Regions from separate parts of the Virgibacillus tibetensis genome, predicted to be linked through region 3. Evidence: riboswitches for the same ligand, from Rfam matches in the RefSeq annotation. Region 3 holds a riboswitch; each other region holds the start of a gene.
The links. A riboswitch is a leader RNA that binds a small molecule or an ion and turns the genes downstream of it on or off. The one in region 3 is predicted to bind thiamine pyrophosphate.
Positions count from the first base shown of each region.

Region 1: it holds a riboswitch for thiamine pyrophosphate, as region 3 does, so the genes downstream of both, QGM71_RS13685 (YkoF family thiamine/hydroxymethylpyrimidine-binding protein) here and thiW (energy coupling factor transporter S component ThiW) in region 3, are expected to answer to the same signal.
Region 2: it holds a riboswitch for thiamine pyrophosphate, as region 3 does, so the genes downstream of both, tenA (thiaminase II) here and thiW (energy coupling factor transporter S component ThiW) in region 3, are expected to answer to the same signal.

Region 1 covers NZ_JARZFX010000007.1:15,963-19,169, reverse strand. Annotated here, with positions in the region: gene QGM71_RS13690 (TetR/AcrR family transcriptional regulator) at 1-474, opposite strand, end outside; TPP riboswitch at 981-1,087, shown strand; gene QGM71_RS13685 (YkoF family thiamine/hydroxymethylpyrimidine-binding protein) at 1,189-1,788, shown strand; gene QGM71_RS13680 (ECF transporter S component) at 1,790-2,368, shown strand; gene QGM71_RS13675 (ABC transporter ATP-binding protein) at 2,365-3,207, shown strand, end outside.
Region 2 covers NZ_JARZFX010000002.1:374,691-377,897, reverse strand. Annotated here, with positions in the region: gene QGM71_RS06620 (DoxX family protein) at 1-386, opposite strand, end outside; gene tenA (thiaminase II) at 754-1,449, opposite strand; TPP riboswitch at 1,559-1,654, opposite strand; gene upp (uracil phosphoribosyltransferase) at 1,754-2,386, opposite strand; gene QGM71_RS06605 (S8 family serine peptidase) at 2,700-3,207, shown strand, end outside.
Region 3 covers NZ_JARZFX010000014.1:34,332-37,538, forward strand. Annotated here, with positions in the region: gene QGM71_RS21895 (phosphotransferase) at 1-158, opposite strand, end outside; gene QGM71_RS18130 (DUF1801 domain-containing protein) at 1,283-1,636, shown strand; TPP riboswitch at 1,765-1,881, shown strand; gene thiW (energy coupling factor transporter S component ThiW) at 1,967-2,455, shown strand; gene thiD (bifunctional hydroxymethylpyrimidine kinase/phosphomethylpyrimidine kinase) at 2,633-3,207, shown strand, end outside.

The DNA of each region.
Region 1 (3,207 bases), on a different contig from region 3:
TTCGGGGTCAATTTCTTTATTAATTTCGCCCGCTTGTTGCCCATCAACAATTATCTGCTGAGTCATTCCAAACATAACATCAAACCGGTCTTTCAACACCTTTTGCATTTCCGGTGATTCCTTAGAATATAACCAAAATTCGATATGAACACGCATCATCTTTTTCTTATCCAGGTTGTATGGAATATCTGTATTAATCCAGTATTTTAGTTTCTCCAGCGGACTCTTAATGTCATTTAGTCTGATTTGCAGTCTTTCCATTGCAACCGTTCTTTGTTGTTGTAGAAGATTAATAAAGATTTCCTCTTTACTATTAAAATAATTATAAACGGATCCCTTGCTCAGTTTCGAGTAGCTTACAATATCATCTACAGTAGATGCATAATATCCCTTTGCAGAAAAGCACTCCAACGCAGCTTGAAGTAAAGTTATTCTTCTTTCTTCCTTCGCCTCATCTGAAATTCTTGGAGCCATTCTACACACCTACTTTAGATAAATTTAAAACTGACTGAATAGTTTATATAAATTGTATCTCATTTTGACACAATTAGCAAGTGAATTGTTCCCTCTACTTTTTGGCTCTTTTCATATAGTTTGTTGCTATTTATATAAAGTACGACGTAGCTAGTTACTGTCATAGCTAACCGTTCAGAAAATACACTTCGGTTAAAGGGGTGAACACGGGATAAAGCTGAACAAGCGCGGAATAAAGTAAGCCGAACGCTGGAATAAGTGGAACGATCGCTGAATAAAGGCAGGCGCAGCGGTCATGCCAAAACGGTCGAATCGTACACGTGCCAGATTGGGCGTTTTTGACGCCTCCCCCCCGAGTCTCCGTGTAATTCCTCCACATGTATTGTGCTTTGTTATAACATTAACTATTGCCTTAGTAAATATTCGCTATAGGTATGTTAAATCCAATAAATGACTTTACATTATATTTACACATGTTAAGATAGATTTAGAAAACTGCATAGTAACTTTAGCACTGGGGGAGCTGTAAATACGGCTGAGAAGAACTGTTTTGTTCTGACCCTTTGAACCCGAACTGGATAATACTAGCGTGGGGAAGTGCGGTCGACGTGTATATGTCTTACGTTTATTAATTATTGACAAAGCATACAACCAGACTGCATTCCCCAGGGATGCAGTCTTTTTTATTGCCATTATAGAGGAGGAGATTTTTGTATGATTAAACAAGCTTGTACAAAAAGTGATATTGCGGGGGTTAGTTTTTCTATATACCCTATGAGTGACAATTTTGTCGATATTATTAAGGATTCGTTAGAAGAAGTTGATACATCCAAGGTTCATTTAAAAACAGATGACGTGACAACGACAGTACGTGGGAAGCTTGTCCATATTTTTGATGTAACAAAAGCTATTTTTATGTATGCAGCTAACACAGGAGAGCATGTAGCATTTCAAGCAACATACTCTTTAGGTTGTCCTGGTGATTCAACAGGAGATGCATATATGGCTGAGGATGAAAATCCACAAAACATGGAGAAAATTAAAGATATCAAGCAATTTGCTGGTTCTAAATTTTCCCTCTACCCTTTAGGTGGTGGTGATTATATGGATGTAATTTATGAACAGATCGATGCAATGAAAAAGCATGTCACCGTCTCCCCATCCCATTATTCTACTCGACTGGATGGGGAGGCAGTTGCAATATTCAATGGGTTGGAACAGGTTTTTAAAGCAACTGTTGAGGGTGGATCGAGTCATACTGTTATGACTGTTTCCATATCAGCTAATAGTCCTTCACACAAAGGAGTAAATTAATTTGAGTACTTGGCGCTTCAAAGAAATTGTTGTAATGGCAGCATTATCTGTCGTTTTTGCAGTAGTTTATTTAGCCTTTTTCCCTGTTGGAAAGGTCCTCGTCGGCTTTTTTGGACCAATAGGCTATGACCTTATTTTCGGTATATGGTTTATTGTTTCGATTATTGTAGCTTATATCATTAGAAAGCCTGGTGCTGCATTCTTATCTGAAACAATTGCAGCTATGGTGGAAGTATTAATCGGAAGTACTGCTGGCCCCATGTTAATTGTAGCCGGAATGGTACAAGGGATTGGTGCCGAAGCTGCTTTTGCTGCTACACGCTGGAAGAATTATTCCACCTGGGTTCTAATGGCAGCAGGTGTCGGCTCTGCGGTAACCAGTTTTATTTATGGCTATTTTATGAGTGGTTACGTTGCATTATCTACTGGGTATGTAATAGCGATGTTTATTACACGCGTTATTAGTGGTGCTTTAATCGCAGGTTTATTAGGTAAGGCCTTAAGTGATGGGTTAGCTAAAACCGGTGTACTGTCCAGTTTCGCATTAGGAAAAGAATATAGAAAGAAGAATGCAGCATGACACCCTTTTTAAAAATCGAGCAGCTTAGTTTACGATTTGAAACCCATCTCAATGAAGACACACTATCGAACATAAGCTTCGAGATGGAACACGGGGAGAGCATATTACTTCTTGGACCAAGTGGTTGTGGTAAAAGCACATTGACATCCTGTTTAAATGGACTTTATCCGCGTGAATTGGATGGAGAGATGAATGGACTTGTTTTTATTAATGGTAAAAAGACTACTGACTATAACCCTGGTGAACTAAGTCAATCTGTTGGGGTGGTTTTTCAGGACCCTGAAACGCAATTTTGTATGCAAACTGTTGAAGATGAAGTAGCTTTTGGCCTGGAGAATATACGTATTCCCAATGAACTGATGGAGGATAAAGTGGATGAATCTTTAATGCTAGTAGATATGCTTCCATATAAAAAACTTCCAATAGCTACTTTGTCTGGCGGACAGAAGCAAAAACTTGCACTAGCTTGTATTCTTGCGTTGGAACCATCCTTACTCATTTTAGATGAACCAACCGCTAATTTGGATCCCGTTGCTACAAAAGATTTAATTCTAACTATTCAACGTTTAAAAAAGAAAACCAATTGTGCCCTTTTAATTATTGAGCATCAATTAGATGGCTGGACAGAATTAACTGAGAGATGTGTACTGCTGAACAGCCGAGGAGAGGTTTTTTACGATGGATCCTTGCGAAAAGCAATTAAAGATAAGTTTCATGAACTTGAATCGGAAGGTATTTGGATCCCTAAAGTAACACAGTATCTAATAAACCATTTAGACGACGGGTTAGCAACTGTACCACTTACGTTAGATGATTTTTCAAAACAGGCCCACTTATGG
Region 2 (3,207 bases), on a different contig from region 3:
ACAAGAAATACAGACATTGTTGCCATTTGCGCGTCAATTATGCCAGACCCGCTGAATAGGAAGGAGAGGTTCATGGTGATCCCCATGAGAGCTGCAAAGTTGGTGAAAATGCCCAGAATAAGGGCGATACCCACTAATAATTCACCCCACGTAACCATAATTGAAAAGAATCCCTGGTAGGGTAATGCTACAGTTTCCAAAAATACTGCCCACCAGCCGGGCACCGCCGAACTCTCGGTTGCTACCTTGATAAATCCACCCGCATCAAATCCCCCACTGGTCAACTTTCCAAATCCAGCTGTCATCCATCTAAACCCAATATATATTCTTAATAGAGCCAAAATACCAGCAACTGCTTTATTGCTTCTGATAAAATTCATAATCATGTAAACCAGCTCCTTAACTATGTTTCTTATTTGTTGTTTGATTCATTGTGTAATAATTCACAATGAGCTGTAAAGGTGTATGTAGCACAGTTAAATCATACCATGATACTAAAAATACAGAATTGGTATACTACATTATTCGCAATATAGTAACAAAGTTATGACAGAAATCTGACATTAACAGCATGCCAATAGTGTTAATAGCAGCCACTTTCTGGTATGGATATATTTTGACGAATGGTTTGCTGGATTAAACGTAGAAATTACTTAGGGAGGGGCGAGTAATAAATAAAATTGACATAGTGAAAACTGTGCACATAAAAACGCTGCACCAAGCTTTGCTCGGTACAGCGCCAGATTTCACAATTTATTTTTTAGAAGCTGAAGAACTATTTTTTCGTTCTGACATCCAAACTTCTTTCGTGTAGGCCATCTCCCAGAACGCAAGCTCATACTCTTTAGCAATTACGAACTGTTCTTTCATTTTTTCTTTCTCTTTTTCATTCGCATCTTCAGCTATTCGATTCAGCAAGTCGATCTGATCCTGGGTGGATGCATGGAACCATTCACTGGCGTAGGTGTTAATCCAATTTTGATAGATTGCTTCAGATGGTTTTACGTTCTGATAGGTCTTTCCAATATCGGCATAGAGCCAATAGCAAGGAAGCAGTGCAGCAATTGTCTGACCGAGGCTGCCTGATAGGGCCGCACGGTATAAATGAGAAGTATAAGCATATGCTGTCGGCGCTGGTTTAAACTGATTCAGTTCTTTATCTGTAATATTCAGGATAGCTGCATGTTCTTTATGAACAGTTAGTTCTGCCTCTGCAGTATGTTTTGCTTTATCAGCAAGCATAGCAGTGATCCGGAAGTCATCGGCCTGTGCAGCCGCCAACGCATGTACCTTTCCAAAATGATTTAAATAGTAGATATCCTGTAAAATATAATACTTAAAAGTTTCCAATGGTAAATCTCCATTTGCAATACCTGTAACAAAAGGATGATTTAGGCTTTGTTCCCAGCTGTTTCTTGTAGCCTCTCTTAATGTTTCTGTAAATAGCATACAAAAATTCCTCCTCTTAGTTTGTTTCCGACTGATAGAGGAGGAAAGAGAAGCACTTAAAGGAATCCCTATGAAACTATCCCTTAAAAAGGACAGATTGGTTGAATAGTTAAGTGACTTTCCACTTCCCTCCGCTGGTGCTAACCAGATCAGGTTCTAAGGGTCATAAGTCTCAGCCTTAAACAAGGCTCCCCTAGCGGAAACGATTTATGAAATTATATATTCAGCCTATCACATGTAAAACTAAAGTCAACTATTGTTGCAGACATAACAAAAAGGACAGCCAGTTAGCTGCCCTTTTTAATTATTTTGTGCCAAACAGGCGGTCGCCTGCATCGCCAAAGCCGGGGATGATATAGCTTTTGTCATTTAATCCCTGATCTATGGATGCGGTGAATATGTCTACTTCCGGATGGTCTTTATGTATCGCATCGATTCCCTCTTGTACGGCAATAAGACATAAGAATTTAATATTTACTGCACCTCTGTCTTTCAACGCCTGGATAGCTGCTGAGGCGGAACCGCCAGTTGCCAGCATTGGATCAACGACGATTAGCTCCCGTCCTTGTATGTCTGTTGGCAGTTTAACGTAGTATTCAATTGCTTTTAATGTTTCAGGGTCGCGGTATAAACCTATATGGCCTACTTTAGCGACCGGGATCATTCTTGTAATACCATTAACCATGCCCAATCCTGCGCGCATGATTGGTACAATTCCAATTTTCTTGCCAGATAATTTCTTTGCATTCATTTTTTTAATTGGTGTTTCAATTGTTACTACTTGCAGCGCCAGATTTCGGGTCAGTTCATAGGCCATTAAAGTAGATATCTCATCTACTAACTCACGGAATTCCTTTGGTCCGGTATTTTTATCTCGAATAATGGTTAATTTATGTTGAATTAATGGGTGGTCCAGGACATGCACTTTTTTGACCATTATAATAACCTCCTTTGTAACATTAAATTAAATAGTACAGTAGAAAATTTAAAATGACAAGAATCTCGAAATGTTTCTTTTTCGTCCCATAAATTATTCAAATCACTCAATATAATATATGAGTTTGAAAAAAAGAGATTATACGTAACAGTTATCAAAGTTGGTTTTATATAAGTTATAGAGTGAGCCATCTATTTTGAGAAGGAAAAATCAAGTCTGACAAATAGCAGCAAATTTTAGCAGAAAGTACAGACAAACTATCACCAAACTGTTAAAATCTAGTAATAGTATAGATATAAAGGGGGTTAGAGAATTGTCAAAGTTATATCGCACCGTCTTTTTGCTGTTGTCTGCACTACTTATCATTTCATACCATCCTGTAAGCATTCACGGAATGAGCAGTAATGAGATTGAAGTAATTATTGGTTATGAAAATGAACGTGGTAAAGCGTTGATTATTGAAAAAAGCAGTGAAGTAGACTATCAGTTTAGTAATTTATCAGCAATAGCTGTAACTATAGATCAAAACAATTTGCCTGAATTGGAACAAAACGACAATGTTGCGTACATAGAAAATAATGTTTCCGTTACATTATCAAATCATACTCAATATATAGAGGAAATCTCTGAATCAAGGGAATTAACAGAAACGGAAGAATGGAATGTCCAATTAATCGGCAGTACATTTGCTTGGGAGGATGGCTTTACTGGAAGTGGGGTTAATATAGCAATCATAGATACGGGTATTTCTTCACACTCAGATCTAGCAATTTCCGGTGGGACTTCAGTAGTTGATTATACGAAAGAATGGGCGGACGATA
Region 3 (3,207 bases):
ATCAATTCCGGCTGTTCCTCTGCACGCATTAATCCAGTCACTATGCCGCTAACGGTATCATTTTTCCATAAAACATTTGCAGGGTGGTAATCGCGGTGGATAAAACATTCTGAATGACAGGGCACGGGCCTTTTACAATATCGATTGCTTTTCTCCATGCACCTGGAACGCTTGACCAAGTTGGCACTTCCACTGTCGAAATATCATTATATGTAAAATACGTCCAAGAAAACTCCTTTGCTTTGCATCAACTTCGTGTATCTTCTCAAGAGCTTCTGCTAAACCATTCAGCCATTTCCCCATATGTTGAGGGATTAATTCCACTTACCCTTCAAGCATCGTCATTAAAACCGCCAGCATCCCGCAACGTCGACCACTCTCATCAAACGCGATTATTTCAGCTGTAGCTACTTCCACCCGAGAAGCCAAACGCAGAATTTCCGCTTCATGTAGAGCAAGATCTAGTTCCTACATTAGCCATTCCTTGTTATCAAATTGACGAATAACGACATCTTTTATTTGCCCCCCTATTTGAATGGAATTGTGATGCAATGTGGACGATGTGCTACCTTTCAGTTTATTAATCTCAATCATTTTAACATCGGCATCCACTTTCTTTAAAATCCAATCTACCGTATTCGGGGGCAAACCGCCGACGGTCTTGACGAATTAAAGGCGATATTTTTACCAACTAATTATCGTACGAAGATGATTCATTACTGGGTCATCTTTTTTAAATTTAAAAAACATATTGAAAACCGTTGATTAAATTCATTAAAACACCTTGAATATGTTATAAAACATGAAACAATATTATCGTTTGCCGGCAGCCAAGAGGTCAGCAGTTCGAGCCCGCTATGCTCCATTGATACATTTAAGGATAGTAAGACACAACATCAATGCCTACTATCCTTTTTATTTTGTCTGTTTTACACAAAATCTATTAAGTACGGTGTAGCTTGTTATTGACGTAACTCCGCTTACGGAAATACACATCGCCCAAAGGGGTGATCGCTGGACAAACCGGGGTGAACGCGGGATAAAGTGGAGCGATCGCTGAATGAATGCAGGGCAGCATTTATGCCAAAAAGGTCGTAACGCGCACGTATGAGATTGGACGGTTTTGACGCTTCTCCCCCGTTGGAGTCTCCGTGTATTTCCTCCACTTGTGTTATGCTTTGTTGACTAACGATTGAATTACAGAATTGGATTGAGAAATGAGCTAATTCTAAAGATAAGCGAAGGAAGAATTAAACCTCAAGTAAGGAAAGGAGTTGGCGGCATGCCCGCAAATAAAAGTATAGAAGTTGAAGAATTTTTGAATGGCTTACCTGAGCATATTAGAGAAATCACAGTAACATTGCGCAACCTCATCTTTGATACATCAGAAAATATAGTGGAAGAAATGAAATGGAACAAACCCTGCTACATAGAAAATGGATTAGTTTGTTACCTCCAAACTGCCAAAGGTCATGTTAATCTGGGGTTTTACTTCGGTGCAAGCCTAGAGGATAAAGATGAATTACTTGAGGGAACGGGTAAGAAGATGCGCCACATCAGAGTTACTTCACTTGAGGAAATTCAGCCTGCCAAATATCAGGCACTTATTAAAGAAGCAATCAGACTGAAGACTTGATTGAAAATCTTCAGAGTCTACCTCCACCGACTACAATGATTCTTGATCTCCAAGGATACTTATTGCTCGTGACTCGTGACAAACATATTTATCTTTGATATGATTTAAGTACCAAAATTTCATAGTAAAATTACTACTAGGGGTGCCCAATAAATCGTGGGCTGAGAGGAAAGCGCGTTTAAGCTTCCGACTCTTATGGACCTGATCTGGATAATACCAGCGGAGGGAAGTAGCAGACGATAAGTCTAATCTATTTCAGCTTATTTTAAGCCAGGTCTTCTTGTGATGAGATCTGGCTTTTTTGGTGCACTTTTTTAGAGGAGGAATTGGATGAATCGAACACAGTTAATAACGACCATGTCCGTATTTGTAGCAATTGGAACACTGGGGGCACAACTACTTTGGTTTCCAGCTGGGATTGCCAAGGCTTATCCTGTACAACATGCAGTCAACGTCATGGCGGCCGTGATGCTTGGTCCAGGGCCTGCTGTAATTATTGCATTTATGATTGGTTTACTTCGTAACATGCTTGGTCTTGGTACCCTATTGGCATTTCCAGGTGGTATGGTTGGTGCTCTCTTAGCTGGATATCTTTATCGTCATTTTAAAAAGAAGATATGGGCTGTCGCTGGAGAAGCAATTGGATCAGGAATCATTGGGGCTCTCTTTGCAGTACCTTTTGCAAAAATTCTGATGGGTACTTCTGCAGGTGCATTATTCTTCATGCCATCTTTTCTTGTAAGTAGTATTACCGGTGCATTTATCGGTTGGTTCATTGTATCCCGCGTTAAACAAAAGAATGTATTACAAAACATATAACCAGGAAACTACTGGGGGAACTATCCCTGCTGAGATAAGGTGTTAATCCTTAGTCCCTTGGAAGCTGATCTGGATAATTCCAGCACAGGAAAGTAGTCGGAGGAAACATCAACAAACCCTCTATTTAATCTACTTTCACTCCTGTTAGTTCCGAAACTATATAAGGAGGCTATTTCTATGACATTTACAAATCAATCAGGAAAAAGCATTGCATGTTCACTTACAATAGCTGGTACTGACCCTAGTGGTGGTGCTGGAATTCAAGCAGACTTAAAAACGTTTCAAGAATTAAAAAGCTACGGCATGTCAGTACTAACATCCGTTGTTGCCCAGAATACAACTGGGGTTCAAGGGGTGCATCATCTACCCGTTGAAATGATCGAACAGCAGCTGGAATCTGTCCTTTCAGATATGCCAGTCCATGCATTCAAGACAGGTATGATTGCTAATACAGATATGATGAAAGTAATCAGTAAAAAAATTTCGAGCCTGGATGTACCCTATGTGATGGATCCAGTAATGGTGGCAACGAGTGGAGACCCGTTAATTTCAGAAAATGCACGTGATTTTTTGAGGGATAATCTTTTACCACTAACAGCTTTAGTCACCCCGAATATCCCCGAGGCAGAATTTATTACGGGAGAAAAGATAGAGACAGTTGATGATATGAAGCAGGCAGCTGTACAAATTGTAGAACAGTTTAATGCAGGAGCGGCACTTGTCAAAGGAGGACATATGGAGGGTGATGCTGT